4 regions of the Plantactinospora siamensis genome follow, and region 1 is predicted to be linked to each of the others. Evidence: riboswitches for the same ligand, from Rfam matches in the RefSeq annotation. Region 1 holds a riboswitch; each other region holds the start of a gene.
The links. Region 1 has a riboswitch for cyclic di-AMP ahead of ACFFHU_RS20810 (C39 family peptidase). Riboswitches for the same ligand answer to the same signal wherever they lie in the genome.

Region 1 (7,563 bases):
AGTCGCCGGGCTCGCGTCCCGTGGTTGTCGAGTCGCCGGGCTCGCGCCTCGTGGCCGCCGAGTCGCCGGGATCACCGTCCGTGCCGTCCCCGCGCCGGGCCGCCGACCCTCTCCCTCTCCCGTAACCCCATCCCCACCCCGCGCCCCCGGGCCCACCCCGTGTTGATCACGAGGTTCGCGTCACCGGACGGCGTTCTTTGGCCGCAGCTCTCTTGACCAACGCGCCGCCGGGCGCCGCCGGGCGCCGCTGCGCGCCGTGGAGCGCCGCGGGACCCCGCGGGGCCCCGGGGGCACGAAGGGGCGGGCGCCGCGATCGTCGCGGCGCCCGCCCGGCGGAACGCGGATGTCAGCAGGCGCCGTTGCAGGCGAGCACCTTCAGCCGGTCCAGCGTGCCGTTCCAGACGTCCTGGTCGCCGGGGAACGTCCCCGAGGACGCCCACTGCCAGAAGGAGTACGTGCCCCAGCCGGCCGGCAGCGTGCCGACGCTGCTGGAGTACCGCGCGATCCACAGCGGGTCGTTGGCGGCGAACTGCGAGGTGTTGCCGGTGCAGGTGCTCCACCAGTCGGTGGTGGTGTAGATGGTCGCCCACCGGCCGGTGCGGGCGTGGTACTCGTTCACGAACGAGGCGATCCAGCTGCGCATGCTGGCCTGCGAGAGGCCGAAGCAGGTGGCGCCGTACGGGTTGTACTCGATGTCGAGCGCGCCCGGCAGCGTCTTGCCGTCCTTCGACCAGCCGCCGCCGTGGTTGACGAAGTAGTCGGCCTGGGTGGAACCGGCGGACCGGTCCGGCAGGGCGAAGTGGTACGCCCCGCGGATCATGCCGACGTTGTACGACCCGTTGTACTGCTGCGCGAAGTACGGGTTGGTGTAGCCCGTACCCTCGGTCGCCTTGATGTAGGCGAACCGTGCGCCGTTGCTGTAGGCGGCCGACCAGTTGACGTTGCCCTGGTAGCCGGAGACGTCCATGCCCGGCAGGCCGCCGGGTGCGGCCTGAGCCGGGCCGGCGCCGAAGGCGGTCGCCGCGGCGGCCGTCAGCGCGACGAGCGCCGTCGACAGTCCGGCTCGGGTGAACCGGCGCAGTCGGTGGAACGAGACCATTGAAGCCTCCCAGATGGGGGTGGGCCGCCGGAGCGGCTGCTGGGGGTGAAAGGATCCGCCAGCAATTAGGTCACGCTTGGAACAAAATTTCAATAGTTACATTGAAGATTTTCCCTACGACGATGTGTGGGGCGCGGTCGACCCGGTGACGGCCACGCCGTTGCCCGCGCGGCGCGGCGTGGCGACGCTGCCGTCCGGTCCGGTTCGCGGTAGGTTGGCACGATGAACCGCGCCCTGGCCGACCGTCCGGTCCCGATCGGACGGACGGCGATGCCGGAGCTCGGTTCCCTGATCCTGCGCGCGATCCGGTACGCCACCGGGTTCGCCGCCGCGGCCCTGCTGTTCGCGTTCGGGGTGGACGCCGGCCAGCTCGAGGCCGATCGCGCCGACGCCGCCCGGTCCGCCCCGGCCGCCGGGCAGCCGGCCGGCGCCGCGGCCGTCCTGCCGGGCGGCTGGCTGACCGCAGCGGCCACCGTGGCCACCGTGACCGCCGACGCCGACCGCTCCCTCGCCACCGCCTTCGCCGGGACCATGGTCCGGCCCGTCGTCGTTGCGGTCCGGCCCGCCATCGTTGCGGTCCGGCCCGCCGTCACTGCGGCCCGGCCCGCCGTCGTCGCGGCTCGGACCGCCGTCGTTGCGGTTCCGACCGGCGCGTTCGGCGCGTCCGGCGTGACCGTCCGGTCTGGTGCCGCCAACCGCCATTCCGAGGTCGGACCGGGTCACCCGATTCTGCCGGCCACCGACCGGTCCGCGCGGATCGGCGCCGCCGCACCGTCCGGCACGCGCGTCGGCACGTCGTCCGCCCCCGGGCGTGACCGCTCCCGCCCCGACACCCAGCGGGCACCGCCGCTGCGCTGAGCGGGCGGGCGACCACCGGCCACCGGCCACCGCCGTCACGCCGAGCGGGCGGTCATTGGCCACCGCTGTCGCGCCGCGCGGGCTGTCATTGGCCTCCGCCGCCGCGCCGAGCGGGCTGTCGTTGGCCTCCGCCGCCGCGCCGAGCGGGCTGTCATTGGCCTCCGCCGCCGCGCCGAGCGGGCTGTCGTTGGCCTCCGCCGCCGCGCCGAGCGCGGCGGCCGGCAGCCGTCCGGCGGCCGCCGCACCCGCATCCCGGATCCCCTTGCGTTCCGCGACGTCCGGCCCGCCGGTACGCCGCAGCGGGCGCCCCCCCGTGCCCCGCAACCCGTGCGGTCGATCCCCCATCAGGTGGAGGACCGCTGTTGACCGCCTCATCGAGCCAGAGGTGTCGAAGATGGAAAAGGCCCTGTTCACGTTCGCGGAAAACGTCGCCCAGGCGGCGATGATCTGGCTGGCCCTGATGGGGCTGATCGGCACGCTGGCCCTGTCCCTGTCTCGGCGGGCCGGCCGGAGATCGGGCGGCGACGCTCGGCCCGGCCCCGCCACCGCGGAAGCCGCCCGGTACGCCGGCGAGGTCGCGGTGGCCGCCGAGCGGGCAGCGGTGACCGCCAGCCGGCGCCGAGCGGCCTGGCTGACCGCTCAGGAGGTGCTGGACCGGTCCTGGTCGGCCGTCGAGGAGTCCGCGGCCGAGCTGGACCGGCTGTCGGCCGTACCCGCCTTCCCGGCGCCGGCCACCCTGCGCACCCCCGCCGAGTACGCCGACCGGGAGCGGTACCTGCACCGGGCCGCGATGGCCGCCTACTGGCGAGGGGAGCTGTCGGCGGCGAGTGCCATCGACGCGCTCAGCAACCGCAACGGTTGGGACCCGCGGCTGCACCCGGCCGATCAGGAGCTGGCCCTGCGCCGCGCGATCCACGCCGACCTGCTGACCACGTACCGCTCGGCCGCGGAACGGGAGCGGTCCACCTGGCGGGAGGCCGGCACGGCCCTCGCGGCCGCCCGCAGCCTGCGCGCCGAGGCGTACGCGGCCGCCGAGCGGGCCCGCACGCCGGTCCGGGCCCGGCGGCGGCTCCGGCCGACGCCCGTCCTCCAGCCGGCGTCCGCGAGCCCTACGCCGTCGCCGTCGCCGGCTTCGGCCGGCTCGGCTGCCGCCCGTTGGCGCGCCGCCCGGGCTGGCTGATCCCGTGCCGCTGGCCCGCCCGGGCCGGCTGGTCCCGTGCCGCTGGTCCGCCCGGGCCGGCTGATCCCGGGGCCGCTCGCCGCCCGGCGCCCGGCACGCCGCTCGCCGAACCCCGCCGCCCCTCCCCGCCGCATGCCGGCCCCACCGCCGCCCCGCCGGCCGCCCGGCGATCTTGCACTTTTGGCCGGCCATATGCGCCGAAAGACCCGTTTTGCCGGGGCCAAAAGTGCAAGATCGCGCGGGCGGGGCGGGCGGGCGGGGCGGGCGGGGCGGGTGGGTGGGGGCGGGCGGGGGTGGGGGTTAGCGGCGGCGGGGTGGGGGTGGGGGGCGGCGGGCGCGCAGGGCCAGTTGTCGCAGTCGGCGCTCGACCACCCGGTCGCTGTGCCAGGCGATCCACAGGCAGAGCGCGGCCAGGGGCAGCTCGACTCCCAGCGCCAGCAGCACCGACACCAGCAGGTCCGGGCCGCGCGGGGTGGTCGTGACGTCGAACCAGGCGTCCACGACCAGCATGGTCGCGGTCGCGGCGGCGCCCAGCGCCACCCGGCGGTGCCCGTTGTAAGCCTGGACGGCGGTCAGGGTGAGCGCGAGGACGAGCCCGGCGTCGAAACCCACCCAGGCCAGCCGGTAGTGGACCGTCACGGTGTGCGCCGGCAGGGTGGCGGCGAGGTACGCCACCCAGGGGAGGGTGAACGCGGCCAGCAGGCCGAACACCGGCGCCACCCAGCGGGGAACCGGCCGCACCCCGCCGACCCCGTCCGAGTCGAGGCGTACGCCCGTCTCGCTCATCCCGTGCACCGCCGTTCCGCCGCCGGTGCGAACCGATCGGCACCGCCAGCGAATTCTACTCGGCCGTACGCGTGGCCGCCCGGTGCCGGCGTTACGCCGCGGACGGGTGTGACGGAACGAATGAGCTGTGACGGATGTGGCCGGCGATGCTCCCGTACCGATTCTGCCCGGTCATTGTGATCTCGACGCCTTCGGCCGGATGTGGCCCTCGATCAATCGGATAAACCAACGCCCGAAATCAATCTGGGCAGGCGGTGGAAAACCGGCGGTCTTTCCTTCTCCGACGCGACCCCCGTCACTGTTTTAGCAGCTGGGTGGGGTTGGCAGGAATAAGAGGGGCCAGTAGTGTCGTCGCGTCTGGCCGGTGTGCAGGTCGCCGATCCGGGGACCGCCGGCGCAGATCCGCTTAGTCGTTCACACGAGCCGGGGACCCAATTATTTCGGGGTGAATCCATGGGCATCGCGCCCGTGGTAGGGCGATCTTTCCCGCCCGAATCCGTCAGCTAACCCGGTAGGCGGTTGTGGAAGGAGAACGTTGGTGCACCGCTCGCCCCCGCGGGTTCCCCCGATCCTGATCGCTGTGTCCGCGTCCGTGTCCGAGACCGCTCCGGCCGGAGTGGCGTCCTGATCCGAGGCTGATCCGCCGAGCCAGCTACCCGACGCGAACACGGCTGTTCCACCCCCGCGGCGGCGCTCCCCCCGGACCCCCGCAACTCTGACCTCCCGCCGCCGGCCATCCGGTCCGCGGGACGTTCGAACCGAGCCAATCGAGGTCCGCCCCGGGCACCGTCGCGTGCCCGTGCCGGCCCCGGTCGCACGCGTTTCCGGTACGTGGTCCCGGCGGGGCCGCCGACCCACCCCCGGGTCGGCACGTCCCCTGGAGGAATCCGTGAACCATCCCCGTCCCCAGTTCCCCAACGCGCTGCGCCGGCCCCTTGGCCGGGTCGCCCTGCTCGCCGGCGGCGTCGCCGTCGCGGCCGCCGTGACCGGCGTGTCCGTGACCCTGGCCGGCGGAGCGCCGAACCCGCCCGGCTCGTCGACCGTGGCGGCGGCCGAGATCGCCGCCCCCACCAGCGCGGCGGCCGCCCCCAGCGCCAGCCAGCCCGGCGCCCCCGCCTCCTCGGCGGCGCCCGCGCCCACGACTCCGGCCAGCAAGCCGGCGCCGAGCACGGCCGCGCCCAAGCCGAAGCCGAAGCCCAAGCCGCCCGCGGCCAGGTCGTTGAAGTACGACTACGAGGCCCAGATCACGGGCTGGTACTGCGGCCCGGCGGCCACCCGGATCGCGCTCACCGTGGCCGGCCTGCACCCCAGCCAGGACGCCGTGGCGGCGGCGCTGAACACCACCGAGAACGGCACCGACTCGGCCGAGGACACCACCCGGGTGCTCAACCGGCTGATCAAGACCGACTTCTACTCCACCCGCGAGTTCGCCGGCACGCCGACGTCCGCTCAGGTCGGCCGGCTGCGGACCGACGTGGTGCAGGCGATCACGAGCGGCCACGCCGTCGTGGCCAACATCGTGGGCAGCCAGGTGGACACCGAAGGTGGCTGGCACTACTACGACGGTGGCCACTACCTGACCGTGGTGGGCTACAAGGACAACGGCCGGACGATCAAGATCGCCGACCCGGCGTACGTCAACGGCCAGAGCGAGTACTGGATGGACACCACCGACTTCGCCAACTGGATGGCCAGTCGCGGCTACTCCGCCTGAACCTCCCCGACCCGCCCTCCCGCCGCCCCCTGCGTCGATCATGGGCTTACCGCGGCGCCGAACTCGACAGCTCGCGGTAAGCCCATGGCCCGTCCCAGCGGAGGTGCTCTCGGCGCCGGGCGGCACCCTGGTCCGTGCCGGACCAGCGGATCATGCTTGGATACCGATATGTCTGTTCAGCGTGGCGTGAGTCCCGCCGGCGGCCGGCGGCCGGGTCCGAGCGGCGGCCCGGCGCCAGCGGCCGGAGCTGGACGGTGGGTGTCGGTGGCGAGCCTGCCCGCGCTGGCCCGGGCGTTGCTCAGCGAGGACCTCGGGGGCCGGGATGAGGTGCCCCGGCACGTCGCCGACCGGGTCAGCACGGAGGCCCGCCGGTGGGCGGAGCACGGGTTCGGCGCCGAGGACGTACGGCCGTGGCTGGACCTGCCGCCGGACGCCGCCGCCTACCTGGCCGAGCGCGGCGTCTCGCCCCGGGTGCTGGACCTCCCGGTCTCGCTGGCGCCCGCGCCCATGGCGCTCAAGCTGGCCATCACCAGCGGACGGCTCCCGGTCGAGCGGGCGTACGAGCTGCTGGTGGCCACCGGCGAGCACCGGCCGGCCATGGCGCCGGCGTCGGGGGCGCCGTTCGGCGACGCCGCCCGCACCGTGCCGAACGCCAACGCCATCAGCGCCGCGCCGGGGACGGGCGGCACGCGTGGAGCGCCCACCCGGGACGCCACCGGCGGCGTACCGGCCGCGCCGGCCTGGTCGGGCGAGCCCGATCGGGAACGGCAGCCGGGAGAGCGGCGTCGGACGCCGGTGGCACCGGTGATCTTCTCGCACGGAACGCCCGAAGGTTAGGCGGCGCCGCCCGCCGGCCCGAAGTGAGCCGGGGGATCCCTTTTCCTCGCCTTCCGGGGCGGTCGAGGCCCCCTGTTAACCCGCCGGATGTGCCGGAGCCGCTGGTCTGTGGCAGGGTGGCAGCGTGTCGCTCACTCCCGTCGGCGAGGCGGTCGTACCGAGCCGGCTGCACCGCGCGGCGCGCATCGAGGATGCCGTCCATCAGGTGGTCGCGCGGCGGTTGCAGCGCCGGGGCTGGCGTCCCCAGATCGTGGCCTACACCGGGTACGGCGGGTGCGACTGGGCCCGCGTGATGGGCCGGGTGGTGCTGGGCCGGATCGAGTCCCGGCCGGATCGCCGGCCCGAGTCGGTGCGCGGCTGGCGCAGCTTTGCCAGCCTGCCGGCCAAGCACACGCCGGTGGTCATCGAGGCCGGCGGGCGCCGGCACGAGGCGCAGACCGACCGTAGCGGGTTCATCGACGTACGCGTCGATGGCCGGTTCTCCTCGGGCTGGACGACCGTCCGGATCAGCACGGCCGACGCCGACCCGGTGGAGGCGCCGATCCGGACCATCGATCCGGAGGTCCGGTTCGGCATCCTCTCCGACATCGACGACACGGTCATGGTCACGGCCCTGCCCCGACCGCTGCTGGCGGCCTGGAACACCTTCGTGCTGGACGAGCACGCCCGGATGGCCGTGCCCGGGATGGCGGTGCTGTTCGAGCGGTTGGCCACGGCGCACCCGGGCGCGCCGGTGTTCTACCTGTCGACCGGCGCCTGGAACGTCGCGCCGACGCTCAGCCGCTTCCTCTCCCGGCACCTCTACCCGGCCGGGCCGCTGCTGCTCACCGACTGGGGGCCCACGGCCGACCGGTGGTTCCGCAGCGGCCGCGAGCACAAGCGGGCCACGCTGGCCCGGCTGGCGCGGGAGTTTCCGGACGTCCGGTGGCTGCTGGTGGGTGACGACGGGCAGCACGACCAAGAGATCTACGCGGAATTCGCCGCCGCGCATCCGCAGAACGTGGCAGGCGTGGCGATCCGCCGGCTGTCCCCGACCCAGGCCGTGCTGGCCGGCGCGTTCCCCACCCCGCCCGGCCATCCCGCCGACAG
Region 2 (7,563 bases), on a different contig from region 1:
CGAGACGGTCGGGATCGAGACCCCGGCCGCGGTCGCGATCTCGGACAGCGTCGCCCGCTGAGTTGGCATCCCGGCTCCTCGACTCCCGCTCGTGCCCTGGGCAGCAGCATATCTGCGAAAGTTTCGAGAGTCAGTCGACGGGCCCCGGTCGCCGCGGCGACCGGGGCCCGTCGGAACCGTCGACTCGACCAACCTCGGTCGGAAACTCAGGCGGCGGTGCAGGACTGGACGGAACCGGCGCCGGGTCCGGTCCCGGTGCCCTGGAAACCGAACTCGGTGGACTGGCCCGCCCCCACGGTGCCGTTGTAGTTGACGTTGGCGAACCGGACCGCGCCGCTGCTGCCGCTGGCCTGGGCGCTCCAGGTGTTGGTCACCGAGGCGCCGGACGGCAGGGCGATGGTGACGCTCCAGCCGTTCAGCGCGGCCGCGCCGGCGATGACGCGGACGTTGGCCACGAAGCCGCCGTTCCACTGGTTGAGCGTCACCGACGCGGTGCAGCCGGCGTTTCCGGGCGGCGGGCTCGTCGGCGGTTCCGAGGTGGGCGGCGCGGAGGTCGGCGGCGGGCTGGTGGGCGGCGCCGAGGTGGGCGGGTTGCTGGTCGGCGGCGCCGTGGTCGGGACCGGCGTGCCGCTGTTCAGCGCGTCCAGCACGGCCGTGTAGGCCGCCTTCTTGTTGCCGCTGCCGTCGAAGAGCAGCGGGTTCTGCGAGGAGCGCCACGAGTCCGAGTCCCGGATGCCCCACACGGTGATGCCGGCGCAGGCGGCCACCGCCAGGCAGTCGCTGGTGACGTTGCGGTACCAGGTCGTGTTGGCCTGCTCGATGTCCAGCTCGGTGATCTGCACCTCCACCCCGAGCGCCGCGAAGTTGGACAGCGTGGTGCGGTAGTTGCTCGGGTACGGCGACTGGTTGTTGAGGTGGGACTGGAAGCCGACGCAGTCGATCGGCACGCCCCGGGCCTTGAAATCCTTGACCATGTTGTAGACGCCCTGGGTCTTGGCCTGGTTCCAGTCGTCGGTGTTGTAGTCGTTGTAGCAGAGCTTGGCGCCGGGGTCGGCGGCGCGCGCGGTGCGGAACGCCACCTCGATCCAGTCATTGCCGGTGCGCTGGAGGTTCGAGTCGCGCCGGCCTCCGCCGCCACCGTCCGCGAACGCCTCGTTGACCACGTCCCAGGCGTAGATCTTGCCCTTGTAGTGGCCGGCAACGTTCGTGATGTGATTGATCATCGCGTTGCGCAGGGCGGTGCCGGAGAGGTTCTGCGCCCAGCCGGGCTGCTGGGAGTGCCAGGCCAGGGCGTGACCGCGTACGCGCATGCCGTGCGACTGGGCGTAGTTGACGATCTGGTCGGCGCTGCCGTAGCTGAACTGGTTCTGGTTGGGCTCGGTGGCGTCCCACTTCATCTCGTTCTCGGGGGTCACCATGTTGAACTCGCGGTTCAGGATCCCCGAGTAGGTGGAGTCGGACAGCTTGTACGCGGCCACGGCCGTGCCGAAGTACCGGCCCTTCTCGGCGGCCGCGGTGCCGAGCGTGGTGCCGGCGCTGGCCGTGCCGGCCAGGACCAGCACCAGGCCGGCGGCGAGCGTTCCGGCCGCACCGGTCAGCGCGGCCGTCCGGGGCAGGCGCCCCCGGCTGGGGCGGCTCGGGTCGGGGATGGGATCGGGTTTCATGCGGGTCGCCTTCCGGGCTGAGGCTGCGAGGCGCCGGATGTCGCGGGGGGCGAGGGCAATCGCCCGGCCGCGCAACGCCTCGACCAATGTCGATGCATGTTACCGATAAACTTTCCGAAACATCAAGGACATGGATGTCTTGCGCTTGCCGGAAAGCGCTCGCCGGACCGGTTCCGATAGTTTCGCCGTCGCCGTCGCCGTCGCCGTCGCCGTCGCCGTCGCCGTCGCCGCGGGCGGGGCGGGGCGGGGGAGGATTCCGGGATCAGGAGCGGGGGAAGGATGCCCAGATGTGCTTCGTGTCGTCGGTGGCGTACCAGCCGACGTCCAACGAGAGCGCGCGGGCGAGCTGGAGGCCGCGGCCGCTGGCGCCCTGCGGCCTGGTGTCCGCGAGCTCCGGTACGGAGGCGAGGTCGTGGTCGGCCACGTCGAGCACGAAGTGGTCGTCGTAGGTCAGCAACCGGATGATCGTCGGCGGCATCCCGTGCCGCAGCGCGTTCGTGGCGAGCTCGGTGGCGACCAGCACCACCTGCTCCGGGATGTCGTCGAGGCTCTCACCATCGGCCAGCACGTTGCCGGTCAACGCCTCGTGCAGCGACGCGCGCAACCCGCTGAGTTCGGCGGGGGTGGCCAGCATCCACCGCCGTACCTCGACGGTTTCCGGCAGCGGCGGTGAGGTGCGCAGCGATCCCATCGCTCCTGCTTACCCCGGGTGACACCGCGCTATCCCTGCCGGCGTCGCGAGCGGTGGACCGCCCGCGGGTGATGTGCGCGACACCGGGAGCGCCGTCGCGGCCGGACGGCCCGGAAACGCCGCGGGCGCCGCGCGTGGAGCGCGGCGCCCGCGGGCGGATCTTTGGCGGGTACGCGTCAGAGCAACGACATGTGTACGTGGTCGGTGTGGTCCGACTCGCCGTGGTACGCCCGCCATCCGGTGGCCGGGAACCAGATCTGCTTGTACCAGATGACGTAGTAGATCCCGAGCCGGTCGGCATTGCGGATCAGGAACGCGGCCAGGTTGTTGCCGTACAGGATCTGATCCCTGTTCTGCGCGTGCACGAACCCCCGGTTGATCAGCGACCAGTCGCAGGCCCGGCCCTTCGGATGCTCGAACGGGCCGCCGTTGCGGTGGCAGCCCGCGAACCGGTTGAAGCCCGCCTTGCGGGTCTCCTTGTAGGCGTTGAGCGTGCGCGACGTGATGCAGCCGTCGGTGGTGGGGTCGTCCCGGTTGCAGGACTCCGGCGCGAAGCTGCCGTCGGCGGCCCGCGGCGCGGCCTTGGCGATCGGCGAGGTGGCCGACACGAAGCCCTTGCCGATCTGCCGGTTGCCGCCCAGCAGGTCGAGCGACTTGTCCACGTCCTGCTTCTGCTTGGCCATCACGGCGGTGAGCCGCTGCTGCTCCTGGACCTGCTCGTCGAGGGCCGCGCGCGCGGCCTCCGCCCGGTGGCTGGCCTCGTTCAGCTCGGCGATCTTGCCGTCGTTGACCGCGTTGATCTCGTCCAACCCGGTGGCCCGGGCCAGGAAGTCGCTCGGCGAGGCGCTGCCGAGCAGCATGGCCGCCCGACCGGCCGGGCCAACCCGGTACGACGAGACGGCGATCCGGCTCATGTCCGGGGCCAGCCGGTCCCGGTCCTCGTCGGCCCGCTTCGCCTCATCGGCGAGCTGCCGCTGCCGCGCGACGGTCTTGTCCAGCTTGGCCTTGGCGGCCACGTAGTTCCGGTTGGCCGTCTCCAGCGCGCCGCTGAGCAGCTTGTCGTCGCCGTCCTTGCCGCTCGGTCCCTGCTCGTCGGGGCCCTGCCCCGAGCTGGACGGCGACGGCGTGCCGGGGGCGGCCATGGCGGGACCGGGGCCGACCGCCACGACCAGCGCGGCAACCGCAGCCACCAGCGAGCCCAACCACATCGGTCGGAGTGTCAATCCGCTCTGTCCTTCCCTGACCGCCGGCCGGGTTAGCTGTCGGGCTCGGGACGGAAGCTGCCCCTACCGCGGGTGACGCGGATTCGCCCCAGTTACCTGGTTCCCCGACTCGCCCCGGAGGGGGCGATTAGGCGGTGCCACCGCAGACGCCTTTCGCGCCTGAAGGCGATGACCGGGCGTGAGGTTACCGCACGGTGATTCGCGTATCCACCGGAACGTCGCACCGTAGCTGAGCCGTCACGTAGACGTCCAACGTGGAGCCGATTCTGGCGGCTTTTTGCATTGGTCGACGTACATATGGTCCGACTGCGCAGAGTGACGAGGACGGCGTCACTCGGGCGGGGGATCGGGACCCAACCGCCGGGGGACGCGGCCGGCCAGCGCCGTTGCGCACGCTGAAGGAAGGCCCGCGAGCGGACGCCGCGGGCGGATGAGAGGACGGCCTTCCCGCCATGCTCCAGCCAGCGCACATTCTCGTCGTCGGTGGCGGCTACGTCGGCATGTTCGCCGCCCGTCGCCTCAGCCGCAAGCTCAGTCCCCGTGCGGCGCGGATCACAGTGGTCAACCCGCAGCCCACGATGACCTACCAACCATTCCTGCCCGAGGCCGCGGCCGGCTCCATCGAGGCGCGGCACGTGGTCGTGCCGCTGCGCCGGATGCTGCCGGGCTGCCGGGTCATCGTCGGCGAGGTGTCGTTCGCCGACCACCAGCGCCGGGTGGCCACGATCGCGCCGCCGCAGGGCCCGGCCTTCGAATTGCCGTACGACATCCTGGTGCTGGCGCCCGGTTCGATCACCCGGACCCTGCCGGTGCCGGGGCTGGCCGAGCACGGCATCGGCTTCAAGAACATCGGCGAGGCCATCTACCTGCGCAACCACGTGCTGTCCCGGTTGGACGCCGCGGCCGCCACCGACGACCCGGCCCGGCGCCGCCGCGCGCTCACGTTCGTCTTCGTCGGTGGCGGCTACTCCGGGGTGGAGGGCTGCGCCGAGCTCGCCGACATGACCCGGTCCGCGCTCCGGTACTACCCCGAGCTGTCCGCCGACGAGCTGCGCTGGCTGCTGGTCGAGGCCACCAACCGGATCATGCCCGAGGTGGGCGTCGGGCTGTCGGCGTACGTGGCCCAGCGGATGGTCCGGCGCGGCATCGAGGTACGCCTCGGCACCCGGGTGACCTCGATGGTCGGCGGCCACGTGGTGCTCTCCGACGGGGAGGAGTTCCCGGCCGAGACGGTGGTGTGGACCGCCGGGGTGCGGGCCAACCCGCTGGCCGCCCGGAGCGGCCTGCCGGTCGACCGGACCGGCCGGCTGCGCTGCGACGCCGAGCTGCGGGTCTGGGGCGTGCCCGCGGCCTGGGGCGCCGGCGACAGCGCGGCCGTGCCGGACCTCAGCGTGCCGGGAGACGCCACCTGCGCCCCGACCGCCCAGCACGCGGTGCGGCAGGCCCGGCGGCTCGCCGACAACCTGGTCCGGGAGCTGCGCGGCCGGCCGCTGCGACCGTACCGGCATGCCAACGCCGGCTCGGTGGCGAGCCTGGGCCTGCACCAGGGCGCCGCGGAGATCTACGGGATCCGGATGCGCGGGCTGGTGGCCTGGCTCGTGCACCGGGCGTACCACCTGATGATGGTGCCCACGGTGAACCGCAAGGCCCGGGTGGCGGCCGACTGGGCGCTCGCGCTGCTGTTCCGGCGCGAGATCGTGCCGCTGGCCCAGGTGCAGGCCCCGCGCCGGGACTGGGCGGTGGCGGCGCACACGCCGGCGCCGGCCGGCGCCGGCGTGCTGCCCGAGCCGTTGGTCAGCCGGCGAGCAGCTCGTCAACCTGCCGGGCCGCCGCGTCGAGAGCCTCCCGCGAGCTGACCTCGCCGAGCAGGGCCGCCCGGAGGTGCGGGCGGATCAGGTCCATGATCTTGCGCGCCTGGGGATGGATCAGCCCGGCGGTCATCTGCGGCAGGTACGCCTCGGCCTGAGCCTCCGGCGAGCCCGTCGGGTAGAGGCCGGTGACCGATGTGCGGGGCGAGAGCTGCCGCCGTGGCGGTAGGAACTGCCGGAGTTGCTCCGGAGCAGTGAGCCAGTCCACCCACGCCTTCGCGGCGGCCTGGCTGGTCGAGGTCTTGAAGATCGAGTACCCGCCTACGGCGGCGTAGCCGACCGACCTGCGGTCGCGCAGCGGCGGCGCGAGCAGCATGTCGGAGTCGGCCAGCCCGCCCTGCCGGGCGGCACCGAGTGACTGGGAGTAGAGCATGGCCACCTTGCCCTGCCCGGCTGGTGCCTTCCCGCCCGATGCCGGCCCGTCGAGGGCGTCCTTCGGGAGGTGACCGTTGTCCGCCAGCCACACCGCGAAGTCCAGCGCCCGCACGCCCTCCGGTCCATTGAACGCGGCCTTCGTCCGGCTGGCATTGAGGACCTCGCCGCCGGCCTGCCACAGCAGCGGGAAGAAGGTGCCGTCCAGGGTGGCGGCCGGCGTGGCGTCGTACGTGGTGGTGAAGTAGCCGGCCCGCTTGAGCCGTGGCGCTGCGTTCCGGACGTCGTCCCAGGTCTGCGGCAGCGGGGTCAGCCCAACCTTGTCGACGACCTTCCGGTTGAAGATCGTGGTGGCCGGTGACATCAGGGTGGGTACGCCGTACAGGGCGCCGCCGGAGCTGACCGCGTCGAGCGCGGCGGGCCGGAAGTCCCCGCGGTCGTCGGCGATCACGTCCGAGACGTCCACCAGCAGCTTCTGGTCGGCATAGCTCGCCACCTCGTCTGGGATCAGATACGCGACATCCGGCGTGTGGTGGCTGGCTACCGCCTCGGCCAACCGCTTGGCGCGATCCGGCCACGGCACCACCTCGACCTGGACGGTGACGTTGGGATACCTGCCGGTGAACTGCTTGACCCGGTCGGCCCACCAGGTCGACTCCAGCGGACCACCGACCGGCGCCATCCACATGGTGATCTTGCCGCTGACCTGCTCGGTCGCCCTCTGATCGGAGTTGTGCGAGGTGTCGTCGGTGCACGCCGCGAGCATCGCTCCGGCGGTCACGAGCGCGAGACCCGCCCGAAGAATCCGCATGCTCTTCCTCCCTGCCCGCTCTGCCGCGGCGGTGGCGGCGCCGGCGAGGCTCGGTGGGTCCCGCCGGTGCGGCGGGGCTCGGCACCGAAACCGACTGGTCCAACGGCCCGGCCCGGCCGGGCGATGCGGTCGGCACCGTTCTCGGCACACCGGGGAGTTCCGCCGGTGGTCGCTGCGGGCGCGGCGAGTCGTAGGGCGGTTCGGCTCAGCCGACCCGCGCCGCTGCTGCGCCGGTCCCCACGAGGCGCGGCCGGCGCAGGCCGGCCCGGATCAGGTACGGGTAGGCCAGCCCGGCGGCGGCGAGCAGCCCGGCCACCCCGAGCCAGCCCGGTACGCCGTACCCGATCACCAGCGCGGTGAGCACCGGCGGCGCGATCATGTTCCCGACCTGCCGGCCGGTCTGGTAGGCGGCCTGGTACTGGCCCTGCGCCCAGTCCGGCGCCACGTCGAAGATCACCGCGAAGGTGGAGCTGGACAGCCACAGCTCGCCCAGCACGTGCACCGTGGCGGCCGCCAGCACGAGCGTGCCCACCAGCCAGGACGGCCGGTGGGCGGTGAGAGCGAGCAGCAGGCAGGAGGCGGCCACCAGGAACGCGCCGCGCCGGGCCACCGGGATCGCGTCCACGGCGGTGTCCGTGCCGCGGGCGGCCCGGACCTGCAGCGTCACGCAGCCGATCGTGTTGATCAGCAGCGCCGCCGTGACCAGCGTGACCGGGGCGTGCGTGTAGCGGATCAGCCACAGCGGCAGCGCCAGGCTCAACAGCTCGTTGAACAGCGCCGCCACCGTGCCGTCGACCAGGACGAACGCCAGGAACGGCCGGTCGGCCAGGGCCGCCAGCCGGGATCCGGCCGGCGGCCTGGCCACCGGCTCGGTGGCGCGGGCCCGGCTGACGACGCCGGCCGCGAGCAGGTACGTGGCCGCGTTGCCGAGCAG
Region 3 (7,563 bases), 170 kb from region 1:
CGGCAACGCGGCCGGTCTGCTCGCCTCGGTGGCCCGCGGCGGGCTCCAGTTCATGCTGATCATCTGGCTGCAGGGCATCTGGCTGCCGCTGCACGGATACAACTACGAGCAGACCCCGTTGTGGGCCGGCATCTACCTGCTGCCCTTGACGGTCGGTTTCCTGGTTGCCGGGCCGCTGGCCGGCGCGCTGTCCGACCGGTTCGGCGCGCGGTTGTTCGCGGCCGGCGGCCTGGTGGTGATGGCCGGGTCGTTCGCGGGGCTGCTGCTGATCCCCAGCGACTTCAGCTATCCGGTCTTCGCGATCCTGGTGTTCCTCAACGGCCTGGGCGGTGGGCTGTTCTCCGCCCCCAACACCTCACTGGTGATGTCCAGCGTCCCGGCCCGGCTGCGCGGCGCGGCCTCCGGGATGCGCGCGACGTTCCAGAACGCCGGCATGGTGCTGTCGATCGGGGTGTTCTTCTCGCTCATGGTGGCCGGACTCGCCTCGTCGCTGCCGGGCACCCTCGACTCCGGACTGACCGCCCAGGGCGTACCGGCGTCGGCGGCGCACACGATCGCCCAGCTGCCGCCGGTGGGCACGCTGTTCGCCGCGTTCCTCGGTTACAACCCGATGGCCGCGCTGCTCGGCCCCGCGCTGCTCGGCGCGCTGCCGGCGGCGAACGCGCACACGCTCACCGGGCGGCAGTTCTTCCCGCACCTCATCTCCGGCCCGTTCCACGACGGACTGGTGATCGTGTTCTGGCTGGCCATCGTCATGGCCCTGATCGGCGCGGTGGCCTCGCTGCTCACGCCGCGCGGCCGTCCCACCGACGAACCGGACCTGATCAGCCGGGAGGCCGAGCTGGCCGACGAGGTGGCGGCCGTACCGCTGTCGCCGGCGTCCCGGTCCGCCGGTCCGCTCGCCGGCGAGGCCGGCTGAGCCGTCGCCCAAGATGGACGGCGAGGATGCCCCGCAGCCCGCGCGGGGCGGACACCGGATCGCCGCCGCCGGCCGGGCGGTCTCAGGCCGGCCTCCGGGCCCGGAACGCGAGCATGGTGGGCACGGGTGACCCGCCCTCGGCGAACCGGTCGAGGGTCAGCCCGGCGGCCAGGACGCCGTGCAGCAGCTCCGGCAGCGGCCAGTGGCTGGCGCCGACCTTGTCCCGCAGCCCCTGCGAACTCCACGACTCCATCGTCCAGTGACCGTCCAGATAGCCCGGCCGGATGACCACGGCCGCCGGGTCGGTCCGGTCGGCGAACCCGCCGCAGAAGCACGGATGCACGCCCACGTGCACGAACACGCCGCCCGGCGCCAGCACCCGGGCCACCTCGCGGAGCACGTCCGGGTACCGGGGCATGTCGGTGTGCGCCATCACGGCGGTCACGGCCGGCAGCGAGCCGTCCCGGAACGGCAGCCGCGCCGCGTCGGCGCGGACGGCGGGCAGCCGGTCCCGGGCGTGCTGGAGCATGCCGGCCGACAGATCCGCGCCGACCGGCGTCCAACCGAGCCCGCGCAGCTGCGCCGCGTACTCTCCGGTGCCGCAGCCCACCTCCAGGCAGGGGCCGCGGCCCGGGCCCAGCAGCCCGGCCAGCGCCGTCCGGATCCCCAGCGGGTCCCCGGCGGCCCGCTGTGCGGTCAGGAACTCATGCTCGTACCAGTCCGCGATGCCGTCGTACGCCGCCCGCCCCGCCGCGGCCCCGGCTCGTGTCTGCTCCATCACCCCATTCGACCGGTACGCCGGCCGGGCCGCGACCCGGAACCGGCCGCGTTCGCCGCGGGCTGAAGACCAGCCACACCTCGCCCGAAAGTCGGGGTACACCGGCCAACCAGGCAGAATAGCAGCGTTGAGTGCTGACTGGTGAGTAAGTCCACAATCAGTGGGCGGCGGCGAGAAACGCCGCCTAACGTCGCTGAGGTCCGCAATCGCGGGCACCGAGGTCGGTAACGCCTAATCCATGCCGCCGGCCGTCGGGACCCAGTCAAGGGGCATGGAGCGGGGGACCCAACGTTCCTCGGTGCACGTCACCTCGGGGTGAAGCCGCCAACGGCGGCCGGGCAACTCGGCCCGAACCCGACAGCTCACCTCGTCGGCGTGGAGGGCAACCACATGGCAACGCAGTACACCGCCCGGCACCGCCGGGTCACCGCCCGTCGGGTCGCCGTCGGCACGCTGGCCGTCGGCGCCGTCACCGGCGTCGCGGCGCTGTTCGGCCCGGCCGCTCCGGCGAGCGCCAGCGTCAACTGGGACGCCATCGCACAGTGCGAGTCCGGTGGCAACTGGCACATCAACACCGGCAACGGCTTCTACGGCGGCCTGCAGTTCACCAAGGGCACCTGGGCCGGTTACGGCGGGACCAAGTACGCCTCGCGCGCCGACCTGGCCTCCCGCGGCGAGCAGATCGCGGTGGCCGAGAAGGTGCTTCGCGGCCAGGGCATCGGCGCCTGGCCGGTGTGTGGCAAGAAGGGCGGCTCGACCAAGCACTACAGCTCGAAGTCGTCGAGCTCCGGCTCCTCGTCGGACCACCGGTCGGAGCGGGCAGCCTCGCGCGGCACCGTGCGGCACGCGCCGAAGAGCACCGTGCGGCACGCGCCGAAGAGCACCACCCGGCACAGCGCCCCGGCCGGGACCACCGCGCGCCGGGCCGCGGCCACCGGTGCGTACGTCGTCAAGCCGGGCGACACGCTGTCCACCATCGCCGAGGTGCAGCGCGTCTCCGGTGGCTGGCACGCGCTGTACGAGGAGAACAAGCGGACGGTCGGTGGCAACCCCAACCTGATCTTCCCGGGTCAGCGGCTCAGCCTCTGATCGACAGCTCCACGGCACCACGCGGACGCCCGGCCGGTTCGGCCGGGCGTCCGGCATGTCCGGGCCAAATCGGCGCGGTCCGGCCGGCCTGCGGGCCGGGGCCGCAGGGACCCGGGTCCCGGCCGGCATAGGGTGGCCGGCATGGATCTGGCCGAGGCGCAGCGGCTCTGGGAGCCGGAACCGGGCTGGCTCAACACGGCGAGCTACGGCCTGCCGCCCCGACCGGCCTGGGACGCGCTGCAGGCGGCCCTGGCCGACTGGCGGGTCGGCCGTACCTCCTGGGAGGGCTGGGGGGCGGCGAGCGAACGGTCCCGGGCCATCTTCGCCGAGCTGATCGGGGTGTCCGCGGCCGACGTCACCCTCAACGCGACCGTGTCCGCGTTGCTCGCGCCGGTCGCGTCGGCGCTCCCGTCCGGCGCCGTGGTCCTGGCGCCGGAGATCGAGTTCACGTCGAACCTCTTTCCCTGGCTGGCCCAGGCGGATCGCGGGGTGCGGGTGCGGACCGTCCCGGCGCCACGGCTCGCCGACGCGATCGACGCCGGGACGCACCTGGTGGCGTTCAGCCTGGTGCAATCCGCGGACGGGTCGGTGGCGCCGTACGACGAGATCGTGGCGGCCGCCCGACGGCACGGCGCCCTGGTGGTGGTCGATGCCAGCCAGGCCTGCGGCTGGCTGCCGTTCGACGCGCTGGCGGCGGACGCGGTGGTGGTCGCGGCATACAAGTGGTTGATGGCCCCGCGCGGCGCCGCCTTCGGCTATCTCGCGCCCGCGCTGCGCGAGCGGCTGATCCCCTCGGCCGCCGGCTGGTCCGCCGGCCGGGAGGTGTCCGAGTCGTACTACGGGCCGCCGCTGCGGCTGGCCGACGACGCCCGGCGGTTCGACACCTCGCCCGCCTGGTTCAGCTGGGTGGGCGCGGCCCCGGCGCTCGACATCCTGCGCCGGGTGGGCGTGGCGGCGGTGCAGCGGTACGACGTGGGGTTGGCCAACCGGTTCCTGGCCGGCCTCGGCCGCCCGCCCGGAAACAGCGCCATCGTCAGCGTGGACCTGCCGGACGCGGCGGACCGGCTGGCCGCGGCGAACATCCGGGCCGCCGTGCGGGCCGGGCGCCTCCGGGCGTCGTTCCACCTCTACACGACCGTCGACGACGTGGATCGGGCGGTGGCCGCGCTGACCCGCTGAGCCGGTCCCGGTCGCCGCCCGGCTACCCCGGCCGTCGCCCCGGCTGGCCCGGCCGTCGCCCCGGCTACCCCGCCGCCTCGGCGGACCGGCGCGCCGGTCCGCGGGCGCCCCCGGCCCGCCCGGCGCCTCGGCCCGTCCGGCGCGGCCGGTCCGCCGCCCCGGGCCACCCCGGCCGCCGGCGCGGCCCGTCCGGCGCGCCGGTCCGCCGCCCCGGGCCACCCCGGCTGCCGGCGCGGCCGGTCCGGCCGGCGGCAACGCTCCCGTGGTGGCGGCCGGCCACATGCCGTCGGCCCGACCGGGGCGGCGCCCACATGCGGCGCGCCGAACCGGCTGGGGACCGAGCATCATCGATGGCTGGGCGGGCCGGCCAGCGGCCGGAGCATATCGACCCGGCACGAGAAGAGCGGCCCGAATGTGTGGCGCGGCCCCATGGCCCGGCCCGCCGGACTGCCCGTACCTTTCCCCAGACACGAGGCCGGTTGTGACCGCGGTCACCGCGGCGCTGGCCGTGCGGGCGGCGGAGGAGGGGAGGGGCGATGACCGATCAGGCGGCGCTGTCCGTACGCGGGCTCACCCGGGACTTCCGCGGCTTCCGGGCCGTGGACGGGGTGGACCTGTCGGTGGCGCCGGGCACCGTCCACGCGCTCGTGGGTCCGAACGGCGCCGGCAAGACCACGCTGTTCAACCTGCTCACCGGCTTTCTGCGGCCGACCGGGGGCCGGATCGAGCTGGGCGGGCGGGACGTCACCGGGCTGCCGCCGGAGCGGATCGCCCGGCTGGGCGTGGCCAGGTCGTTCCAGATCACCAGCCTCTTCCCGCAGCTGTCCGGACGCGAGCACGTGGAGCTGGCGTTGGCCAGCGGCAGCGGGCTCGGCTGGCGGTTCTGGCGCTCGGCCCGGCTGATGCGCCGGTACACCCCCCGGGCCGCCGAGCTGCTCGATCTGGTGGGCCTGGCCGAGGTGGCCGACGTGCCGGCCGAGGCGCTGGCCTACGGCCGCAAGCGGGCGCTGGAGCTGGCCATCGCGCTGGCCCTCGAACCGACGGTGCTGCTGCTGGACGAGCCGACCGCCGGGATGGGGCTGGAGGACGTGGACCGGACGGTCGACCTCATCCAGCGGGTCCGCGAGGGCCGCACGGTGGTCATGGTCGAGCACAACATGAGCGTGGTCGGCCGGCTCGCCGACACGGTGACCGTGCTGCAGGCCGGCAAGGTGCTGGTCGAGGGGCCGTACGAGCAGGTCCGGGCGGACCAGCGAGTGATCAGCGCCTACCTGGGCGAGCCTCAGCGCGCCGGGGGAGAGGCGTTAACAGGGGGCCCTTCCTCTACAAAAAGCGATAACAAGGGGCCCTTCCTTGCACCGGAGGAGGCGGCGGATGCTGCGGATCGATGACCTGTGGGCCTGGTACGGGGAGGCGCAGGTGCTGCGCGGGGTCGGGCTGCGCGTCGACGCCGGCGAGGTGGTGACGCTGGTGGGCCGCAACGGCGCCGGCAAGTCCACCCTGCTGCGCTGTGTGATGGGTCTGCACCCGGGGCAGCGCGGCACGGTGGAGCTCGAGGGCCGGGACCTGGGGCGGCTGCCGGCGCACCGCCGGGCCCGGCTGGGCCTCGGCTGGGTGCCGGACGACCGGGGCAGCTACGCCAGCCTGTCGGTGGCCGAACAGCTCACCCTGCCGCCCGCGGTCGGGCCGCAGCCGTGGCCGCTGGAGCGGGTGTACGACGCCTTCCCGATCCTGTACGAGCGGCGCGCCGCCCCGGCCACCACGCTCTCCGGCGGCGAGCAGCAGATGCTGGCGCTGGCCCGGGTGCTCCGGATGGGCGCCCGGCTGCTGCTCTGCGACGAACCCACCGAGGGGCTGTCCCCGCTGCTGGTGCAGCGGGTCGGCGAGATCCTCGGCGAGGCCAAGCGGCACGGGGTGACCGTGCTGCTGGTCGAGCAGAACCTGCACTTCGCCACGAGCGTCGCCGACCGGCACTACCTGCTGGCGCAGGGCAGCGTCGTCGAGTCGATGGACAACTCCGAGGTCCGCTCGCGGGAGGGCGAGCTGCTGTCGTACCTCGGAATTTGAACGATCCGATCGCAACCGCGAGCCGCGCGCCGAGCGCGGACCTGGAGGGATGACAGATGCGCGCAACCGCAACGCTTGCGGTGGTGTCCGCCACGGCACTGCTGGTCGCCGGCTGTGGCGGCGGCGGGCCGAAGGGCTCGGGGGACAGCAAGCTGACCGACGACAAGATCGTGCTCGGCGTGCTGAACGACCAGTCCGGCGCGTACGCCGAGCTGTCGGGGAAGAACTCGGTGAAGGCCGTGGAGATGGCCATCGCCGACTTCAAGGCCAAGTACGGCGACAAGGCCATCACCAAGAACATCACGGTGGAGAGCGCGGACCACCAGAACAAGCCGGACGTGGCCAACAGCAAGGCCGCGGAGATGTACGACCGCAAGGGCGTGGACGCGATCCTCGACGTGCCCACCTCGTCGGCCGCGCTCAAGGTGGCCGACGTGGCCAAGCAGAAGAAGAAGCTGTATTTCAACATCTCCGGCGCCACCACCGACCTGACCGGCAAGGCGTGCAACAAATACACGTTCCACTACGCGTACGACACGTACATGCTGGCCAACGGCACCGGCCGGACCACCACCGAGCAGGGCGGCAAGAGCTGGTACCTGCTCTACCCGAACTACGCCTTCGGGCAGGACATGGCCAAGAGCTTCACCGCGGCCATCAAGCAGGCCGGCGGCACGGTGGTGGGCCAGGACGGCGCGCCGTTCCCGAACGAGTCCGGCGACTACTCGACGTACCTGCTCAAGGCCCCGACCATCAAGCCGAAGCCGACCGTGCTGGGCACCATGCAGGCCGGCGCCGAGCTGGTCAACGTGGTCAAGCAGTACAACGAGTTCAAGCTGCGGGAGAAGGGGATCGGGCTGGCGGTCGGGCTGATGTTCCTCACCGACATCCACTCGCTCACCCCGGCCGCCCTGGAGGGCACGACCTACACCGACGCCTGGTACTGGAACTTCGACGCGCAGAACCGGGCCTGGGCCGACAAGTTCCAGCAGCAGACCGGGACCCGGCCGACGTTCGCGCACGCGGCCAACTACTCGGCCGCCATGCAGTACCTGGAGGCGGTGCAAGCGGCCGGCACCGACGACGCGGACGCGGTGGTCAAGCAGCTGGAGGGCAAGTCCATCGAGGACGTCTTCCTGCGGCACGGCAAGATCCGCGCCGAGGACCACCGGGTGATCCACGACGCGTACCTGGCCCAGGTCAAGCCGGCCGCCGAGGTCAAGGAGCCGTGGGACTACGTGAAGATCCTCAAGACCATCCCGGCCGACCAGGCGTTCCGGGCGCCGAGCAGTGAGTGCACGATGTCATGACCGGGTTCCTGCAGAACACGTTCAACGGGTTGGTGAGCGGGGCGTTCTACGCCCTGCTCGCCCTCGGGCTGGCGGTCATCTTCGGGATGCTGCGGGTGGTCAACTTCGCGCACGGCGCGTTCTACATGCTCGGCGCGTTCGGCGCGTACGTGCTGCTGACCGAGGCGGGCGTGCCGTTCTGGTGGGCGCTGGTCATCGTGCCGGTTGTGCTGGGCGTGCTC
Region 4 (7,563 bases), on a different contig from region 1:
GATCGACCCGCTCTCCAGCCGGGGGGTGAAGGTCAGGTAGTCACCCTGGTCGAGGGTCATCGGGGCGGCCGGATCCCCAAGGTCGACCGAGCCGAGACGGGCCGGTGAGATGCCGTAACAGCCATAACTGAACCAGAGCTTGCCGCCGGCCAGGGCGAGATCGTACGGGCAGGTGTCGGCGCCGACGACGTATCGCGCCGTCTCGGTGCCGGTGGCCACGTCGATGGCGCTGATGGCACCCGCGTCGAAGAGCGCGGCGTACGCCGTACGCCCGTCCTTGCTCAACGTGAGCCCGCTCGCGCCCGCCTGGCCGGGAACGGTACCGATGATCCCGCCGTCCAGGTCGGCGACCTGGAGGGTGTCGTAGTCCTTGCCGCTCGAGATGAGAATCCGGCCGGTGGCGGCGCTCTTCACCATGTCGGAGAAGCCAACGTTGACGAGCGTGGAGTTGACCGTCACGAGAGGCTGGTCGTAGGAGGTCGCCGCCACGGCGGGTTGGCCGGTGGCGAGCAGCCCAAGTCCCAACGCGCCGGCAGCGATACTGGCAGACAGGCGATGCATGCTGTCCCTTCGGGTGGATTGTGCCCGGGAAGTCATCATCGGGCCACTGTGGAGAGCGCCGGAGATGCGGGCTGCGTTACCTGCGACAGGTGGGCGCCACCACCTGCTCCGACCACACCATCCGTCGGCGGCTTGCCGACTCGGCGAAGGCCGGCATCGCCCAGCAGGTCCACGCCCTGGCCCTGGCCCTGGCCGCATACGACCAGATGATCGGCCTGCGGTTGCCGGACCAAGCCGTCGACGCTGACGCCGGGGTGGTTCGCGTTCGGCAGACGTTCACCGAGGTGCGCGGCGTCGGGATCGTTCGTGGTCCGCCAAAGTCGCGGGCTGGCCGACGGGCTGTCTCGGCGCCGGCGGCGGTCCTGCCGGCGCTGCACGAGCGGGGCAAGAAGCGTGGCTAGTGGCCCGCGGATGGCCCGTCGGGCGCTGCTGACCCGAGCAACATCGAAGGCCCTGGCTGTGGCTCATGCCACGACCAGGGCCTTCGTATGGAGCGGGTGACGGGAATCGAACCCGCACTGTCAGCTTGGGAAGCTGATGTTCTGCCATTGAACTACACCCGCCGGCGGGCCCACTCTACCCGGTCGCTCCGGCATGGTGCATCCAGGTACCTCTCCGCGCGGCGCGCCAACCAGATCTTGGACCGAAACCGTCCGCCGCGAACGGTTTCGGTCCAAGATTCACATTCCAGGTCAGGGGGCGCGGCCGAGGGCGCCGCGCCGGCCGGCCGGCAGCAGCGAGCGGGCGGCGAGCGAGCGGCGCCGGCCGGCAGCGGCGAGCGGGTGAACGGGCGGCCGCCGCCGGCCGGCAGCGGCGAGCGGGCGGGCGCGGCCGGCCGGCAGCGGCGAGCGAGCGGCGAGCGCCGCAGCCAACCGCGAGGGCCGTCGTTAGCCCGCGAGGGCCGCCGTTGAACCGCGCGTGGGGCCGGCAACCGCGCCCGCCGGCGGTCGGCGCCCGCCGGCGGTCGGCGGCCGGCGGCGGTCGGCGGCCGCGAGTGGGGGCACGAAACATGATCGATACGTGACTCATGTTCTCAAATTTCTCGATGTCTTGTAACGTCTGGCGCACGATTTCGCATCGGTGCGACACACCCCCGGGTCGCACCGTCAGGAGAAGAGGTAAGCCCATGGGGCTGCGTCAACACCTGCCGACCTGGCGATCCGCCGGAGTCGCATCGACCTCTCTGGCTCTCATGATCAGCAGCGCCGCCGTCGGAGTGGCGGCCGCCCCGGCCGCCGCGCTCGCCGCCGCCCCGCACGGCTGCGCCTCGGCCGGCACCGCGGCAGCCGGCAGCGCCGCCGCGCCGGCCGCCGCCAAGGTACGCGCCGGCGGGCACGCCGCGAAGGACCCCGACTCGCTGACCGCCGCGCAGGTGGCCCAGCGGGAGGCCGACCTGGCCGCCACCGCCGCCGAGCGGTCCCGCGGGAAGGCGCTCGGCCCGACGCTGACCGCCTCGATCACCGTCCCCGTGGTGGTGCACGTCATCCAGCGGGACAGCACCCGGGCCGGCGGCAACATCCCGGACTCGATGATCACCTCGCAGATCAGCGTGCTCAACCAGGCGTACGCGGGGTCGACCGGCGGCGTGGCCACGGCGTTCGGCTTCCAACTGCAGAGCATCGACCGCACGGTGAACCCGAGCTGGTACCCGATCGTCGACGGCTCCTCGGCCGAGCGGGCCATGAAGAACGCCCTGCACAAGGGCGGCAAGAACACCCTCAACCTCTACCTGGGCGAGCTGAGCGACAACCTGCTGGGCTGGGCCACCTTCCCGACCAGAAACCTCAGCCTCCAGGACGGCGTGGTGGCCCTCAACGAGTCGCTTCCCGGCGGCACGGCCACCAACTACAACCAGGGTGACACCGGCACCCACGAGATCGGCCACTGGCTGAACCTCTACCACACGTTCCAGGGCGGCTGCTCCGGCAGCGGCGACCAGGTCTCGGACACCCCCGCCGAGGCGTCGGCCGCCTACCAGTGCCCGACCGGTCGGGACACCTGCTCCGCGCCCGGTACCGACCCGATCCACAACTTCATGGACTACACGTACGACTCGTGCATGTACCAGTTCACCGCGGGTCAGGCCAGCCGGATGCTGAGCGGCTGGAACACGTACCGCGCCTCCTGATCGACCGGCCGCCGGGCCCCCGCCCGGTGGCCGCCGCACCCCGCCGGGCCCCCGCCCGGCGGCCGCCGCACCCCCGTCCCCACCCACGAACCGGCGCCGGCCCCACGCGGGGGCCGGCGCCGGTTGGCGTTAAGAAGGGGCCCTTCCTATGCAGAAAGCGATAACAGGGGGCCCTTCCTTTCACTCTGGGCGGCGGCTGCGGGGTCGAGCCAGACCTGGACGCCGGGACGGTCCGTCCCGGCGCCGTCGAGGGAGCCGGCGCCGGGGCCCCGGCGGGCCACCATGGCCACGTCGACGCTGAACTCGAACAATCGCCAGTCCACGTGCGGCGCCGCGCGGAGCGAGCCGGCCAGCTCGGCCACCCGGGCGCGGTCGGTGACCGGCCGGGCCCGACCGGCCACGTACGCCTCGTCGTCGCTGTCCTCGGGTGGGAACGAGTGCAGCGCGTAGCGCCCGTCCCGTTCGAGGTCGCGCCGCTTCGGTGAGTCGACGACGAAGCAGTAGAGCCCGTCGGCGGTGATCACCGGGGACACCGGGTGCACCCGGGGGCCACCGTCGGCGCGCACGGTCGCCAGGTAACCCAGCCCCGGCCCGTACTGCTGGAGGAGGCCACGGATGGCCGCGGCGAGCTGGGGCTCGTCGGTGGCGAACTCGGTCCAGGATGCCATGGGATCATTCTATCGAACGCGTGTACGAAGGACCACGGAAACGCCGAGCGTGGCGGGGGTAATCACGCCGTGCCGGACCGTGTCGCTTCAGCCCGGCGCCCGCAACGACACCGGGCCCCGGTGGTCGCGTGCGCGACCCCGGGGCCCGGGCGGACAGCGGGGTGGGTCAGCCCGGCCGGCCGTAGCCGACGATGCTGCCCTTGTCGATGTTCTTCATCCGGACGTGGTCGCCGCTCTGCGGCGCGTGCACCACCCAGTCGTTGCCCACGTACATGCCGACGTGCGCGAGGCCGTTGTAGAAGACCAGGTCGCCGGGTTGCAGCTCGGACCGGCTGACGTGGCGCATCGAGTGGTACTGCTGGGCGGCGTTGTGCGGCAGGCTCACCCCGACCTGCGCCCAGGCCGCCAGCATGAGGCCGGAGCAGTCGTACGTGCTCGGACCATCGGCGCCCCAGATGTACGGCTTGCCGATCTGCTTGCAGGCGAACTTGACCACCTTGCCGGCGTCGCCACCCGGGTACTTGGCCGGGCAGGGCGCCGGCGCGAACACGCCGCCCCCGCCGTTGCCGTACACCTTGAGCCGCAGCTTCTGCAGCCGGTCGATCTCGGTGTTGATGTCCTTGGCCTTCTGCGCCAGCTCGGCTTCCTGCTCGGTGAGCTGGGCCACCAGCAGGTCGAGCGGCGCCTTCTGCGCGGCGTACTTGGCCCGCAGGTCGGACGCGGCCTGCACGTCCTGCTGCTGCTGGTGGGCGAAGTGGTCGAGCAGCTCGAGCTGGTCCACCAGCGCGTTCGGGCTGCCGGTGGTGAGGATGGCGTTGATGGCCGAGGCCTGGTCGCCCTTGTACGCCTCGGCGGCGAAGCCGCCGACCTTGTTCATGGCGAGGTCCACCTGCAGCTGCAGCGGCTGGATCTTCTTCTCCAGCGCGTCGGCCTGCTTGCGCTTGGCGTCCAGCTCCTGCTTGGCGGCGTTGTGCTTCTCGATGGTGGGTTCGAGCTTGTTCCAGGCGTCGTCGATCTGCTTCTCGATCTCCGCCGTCGACGGATCGGCGTGTGCGGGCGCGGCACCCATCAGCATCGCCATGACGCTGGCGACCGCTGCTACCGCGACGGAAACGACTGACCAACGCGAGCGCGACCGGGGTCCGGCGCCGGCGCGAGCCGGACGTACCGGAGCCGACCGCGGGGCATGGCTTGCCACCGAGGCTGGTACTCCTTCTCCCCTTCCCCGCCTACCGGGTTAGCTGACGGGTTCGGGCGGAAGAGAAGGCGCCCTACCGCGTTTCCGCGGATTCACCCCTGGGACGTGGGTCCCCGGTTCATACAACGATTCGGCGGTGTGAGCCGTTGCCGTCCCCCTTGGACGATCTGATACCGGCTCGACGGTGACCAAGAGTAGGTAAGCGCCGGGAGCCAGCGCAAGCCGACGCGCAAGTTCCATCGTTATGTATAACGGTCAGTAGCGGAGGGTGTCGGAAATGAAGAAAAGCTACGCCGCCTGCCGACCGATCGGAGTCTATTGACGCCGAGCGCCGCAGGGACGAGGGTGACCAGGAGCCCACAGCCAGGCAATGGAGGTTCGATGCACCGTCCGCAACTCGCACTGAGCAGGAGGATCCTGCTCAGCACCGCACTGGTCGGCGCGGCGTCGCTCGCCCCGACCGGTACGCCGGCGGTCGCCGCCGGATCCGACGACTCACGGCAGCAAGAGTACGCCTCGGCGGCCGCCGAGTACGGCGTACCGGCGAGCGTCCTGCTCGGCGTCTCCTACCTGGAGTCGCGTTGGGACACCAACGCCGGCGCCCCGAGCACCGCGGCCGGATACGGCCCGATGCACCTCACCGACGCCGCGCACGTCCGGGCGCTGCCGGTGTCCGGGCACTACGGCCCGGCCGAGGACGCCCGCGGCGACTCGGCCCGACCGATGCGGGCCCAGCCGCCCGCGACCAGGGCCGACGACGCGCCACCGGCCGCGTCCCTGCAGACGGTCGACGCCGCCGAGCAGCTCACCGGCGCCGGCGCCGGCGCGCTGCGTACCGACCCGGCCAGCAACATCCGCGGCGGCGCCGCGCTGCTGGCGTCGTACCAGAAGGAACTGGCCGGACCGACGGGGAGCGCGAGCGACCCGGCGGCCTGGTACGGCGCGGTGGCCCGGTATTCCGGCGCGGACAGCGCGGACGCCGCGGCCGCGTTCGCCAACGAGGTGTACGCCACCATCCGGACCGGCGCCGAGCGCACCACCGACGACGGTCACCACCTGCGGCTGGCCGCGAGCGCGATCGACCCGGTCCGCTCCTGGCTGAACCGGCTGGGCCTGCGCGCGCCCAAGCCGCGGCCGGACGGCCTGGAGTGCCCGAAGGACGTGGCCTGCATCGACGTGCCGGCGCCGTACGAGCAGTACGGGCCGACGGCCGGCGACTACGGCAACCACGACCTGTCGAACCGGCCGGCCCGGCAGAAGATCGACTACATCGTCATCCACGACACCGAGGGCAGCTGGGCCACGACGCTGGACCTGATCAAGGATCCGACGTACGTGAGCTGGAACTACACGATCCGCTCGGCCGACGGGCTGATCGCCCAGCACGTCAAGACCAAGGACGTGGCCTGGCACGCCGGCAACTGGTACGTGAACGCCAAGTCGGTGGGCATCGAGCACGAGGGCTTCGCCGCACAGGGCACCTGGTACACCGAGGCCATGTACCGGTCCTCGGCCAAGCTGGTCAGCTACCTGGCCCGCAGCCTGGGCATCCCGCTGGACCGGCAGCACATCATCGGGCACGACAACGTGCCCGGCACGGTCCCATCCACGGTCCGCGGCATGCACTGGGACCCGGGCCCGTACTGGGACTGGTCGCACTACTTCGACCTGCTGCACGCCCCGTTCCGCGGCATCGGCGCCCCGGCCGGGGGCGCCGTCATCATCGATCCGAACGTCGCCACCAACCGGCCGGCGTTCACCGGATGCGACGCGCCCGGCACGCCGTGCCCGTCCCGCGGCTCCTCGGCGGTGATCCTGCACAGCGCGCCCAGCGAGGACGCGCCGCTGCTGACCGACCCGGGCCTGCACCCGGACGGCAGCCCGACCACCATGGACATCGCCGACCACGGATCCCGGGCCTCGGCCGGCCAGACGTACGCGGTGGCCGACCGGCAGGGTGACTGGACGGCCATCTGGTACCTCGGCCAGAAGGGCTGGTTCCACAACCCGGCATCGGCGCCGGCGGCGAAGTGGACCGTCGGCCTGGTCGCCACCCCCAAGGCGGGCAAGGCCACCATCCCGGTGTACGGGCGGGCCTACCCGGAGCAGAGCGCCTACCCGGCCGGCGTGCCGTACCAGACCATCACGCCGCTGCAGTACACGTTCTCGGCCGGCCAGCGGTACGTGGTGGGCGGCCTGCCGCTCGGCGAGTACTACCGGGCGACGACCTTCGACGGCTCGTCCCCGGGCGACTGGACGGTGATCCGGGGCAAGATGCGGTACGTCCAGGTCCAGTTCGGACACCGCATCATGTACGTCAACCTCGCCGACGTCGACCTGCTGCCGTCGCCGGTGGGCGCGCCGCGCTGATCCACCAGCACGAAGTGCCCCCGCCGGCTTGCCGGCGGGGGCACTTTCGTCAGCGGCTCGGGCTCACGGACTCGGCTCAGGTGACCCGGCGGAAACCCTGCACCGGCTGGTAGTCGATCCTGCTGACCTGGACCGGCTTCCCGGTCCGCGGCGCGTGCACCATCAGGCCGTCCCCGAGATAGAGACCGACGTGGTGCACGTCGCTGTAGAAGAACACCAGGTCGCCCGGGCGGGCATCGGCGCGGCTGACGGCCCGGCCCGACTGCCACTGCGCGCCGGTGTAGTGGGTGAGCGAGATGCCGGCCGCCTTGTACGCGTACTGGGTCAGGCCGGAGCAGTCGAACGAGTTGGGGCCGACAGCGCCCCAGACGTACGGGTCACCCACCTGCTGGCACGCGGTCCTGATCGCGGTGGACGCCGCGCTGCTGACCACGCCCTTGATGGTGGGGCAGCCGGACACCTTGACCACGGTCTTCGGCAGCGAGGCGGTCAGCCGCTTGATCTCCGCGTTGATCTGCTTCTTCTTCGCGGCCAGCTCGGCCTCCTGCTGAGCGAGCTGGCCGACCAGCTGCTCCAGTTTCTGCTTCTCGGCGTTGTACCGGTCCCGGGTGGCCAGCACGCCGGCGATCTCCTGCTTC

Region 2: another riboswitch for cyclic di-AMP. It lies ahead of ACFFHU_RS29790 (coiled-coil domain-containing protein); the one in region 1 lies ahead of ACFFHU_RS20810 (C39 family peptidase).
Region 3: another riboswitch for cyclic di-AMP. It lies ahead of ACFFHU_RS21605 (transglycosylase family protein); the one in region 1 lies ahead of ACFFHU_RS20810 (C39 family peptidase).
Region 4: another riboswitch for cyclic di-AMP. It lies ahead of ACFFHU_RS03365 (C40 family peptidase); the one in region 1 lies ahead of ACFFHU_RS20810 (C39 family peptidase).

What each region holds. Positions count from the first base shown of each region.
Region 1 is NZ_JBHLUE010000017.1:65,904-73,466, forward strand. It holds gene ACFFHU_RS20785 (acyltransferase family protein) at 1-125, shown strand, start outside; gene ACFFHU_RS20790 (lysozyme) at 347-1,099, opposite strand; gene ACFFHU_RS20795 (hypothetical protein) at 1,322-1,957, shown strand; gene ACFFHU_RS20800 (hypothetical protein) at 2,352-3,137, shown strand; gene ACFFHU_RS20805 (hypothetical protein) at 3,438-3,923, opposite strand; cyclic di-AMP (ydaO/yuaA leader) riboswitch at 4,317-4,456, shown strand; gene ACFFHU_RS20810 (C39 family peptidase) at 4,813-5,637, shown strand; gene ACFFHU_RS20815 (hypothetical protein) at 5,902-6,474, shown strand; gene ACFFHU_RS20820 (App1 family protein phosphatidate phosphatase) at 6,599-7,563, shown strand, end outside.
Region 2 is NZ_JBHLUE010000034.1:141,914-149,476, reverse strand. It holds gene ACFFHU_RS29805 (LacI family DNA-binding transcriptional regulator) at 1-69, opposite strand, end outside; gene ACFFHU_RS29800 (glycoside hydrolase family 10 protein) at 207-1,664, opposite strand; gene ACFFHU_RS29795 (ATP-binding protein) at 1,927-2,355, opposite strand; gene ACFFHU_RS29790 (coiled-coil domain-containing protein) at 2,532-3,563, opposite strand; cyclic di-AMP (ydaO/yuaA leader) riboswitch at 3,585-3,722, opposite strand; gene ACFFHU_RS29785 (NAD(P)/FAD-dependent oxidoreductase) at 4,031-5,434, shown strand; gene ACFFHU_RS29780 (ABC transporter substrate-binding protein) at 5,373-6,629, opposite strand; gene ACFFHU_RS29775 (MFS transporter) at 6,835-7,563, opposite strand, start outside.
Region 3 is NZ_JBHLUE010000017.1:237,048-244,610, forward strand. It holds gene ACFFHU_RS21595 (MFS transporter) at 1-919, shown strand, start outside; gene ACFFHU_RS21600 (class I SAM-dependent methyltransferase) at 1,002-1,697, opposite strand; cyclic di-AMP (ydaO/yuaA leader) riboswitch at 1,916-2,087, shown strand; gene ACFFHU_RS21605 (transglycosylase family protein) at 2,088-2,786, shown strand; gene ACFFHU_RS21610 (aminotransferase class V-fold PLP-dependent enzyme) at 2,928-3,965, shown strand; partial or broken gene ACFFHU_RS21615 (ABC transporter ATP-binding protein) at 4,502-5,257, shown strand; gene ACFFHU_RS21620 (ABC transporter ATP-binding protein) at 5,340-6,032, shown strand; gene ACFFHU_RS21625 (ABC transporter substrate-binding protein) at 6,089-7,342, shown strand; gene ACFFHU_RS21630 (branched-chain amino acid ABC transporter permease) at 7,339-7,563, shown strand, end outside.
Region 4 is NZ_JBHLUE010000002.1:395,186-402,748, reverse strand. It holds gene ACFFHU_RS03390 (YncE family protein) at 1-561, opposite strand, end outside; gene ACFFHU_RS03385 (hypothetical protein) at 651-962, shown strand; tRNA gene ACFFHU_RS03380 (tRNA-Gly) at 1,051-1,124, opposite strand; gene ACFFHU_RS03375 (zinc metalloprotease) at 1,688-2,689, shown strand; gene ACFFHU_RS03370 (pyridoxamine 5'-phosphate oxidase family protein) at 2,836-3,357, opposite strand; gene ACFFHU_RS03365 (C40 family peptidase) at 3,524-4,432, opposite strand; cyclic di-AMP (ydaO/yuaA leader) riboswitch at 4,569-4,701, opposite strand; gene ACFFHU_RS03360 (N-acetylmuramoyl-L-alanine amidase) at 4,937-6,925, shown strand; gene ACFFHU_RS03355 (NlpC/P60 family protein) at 7,002-7,563, opposite strand, start outside.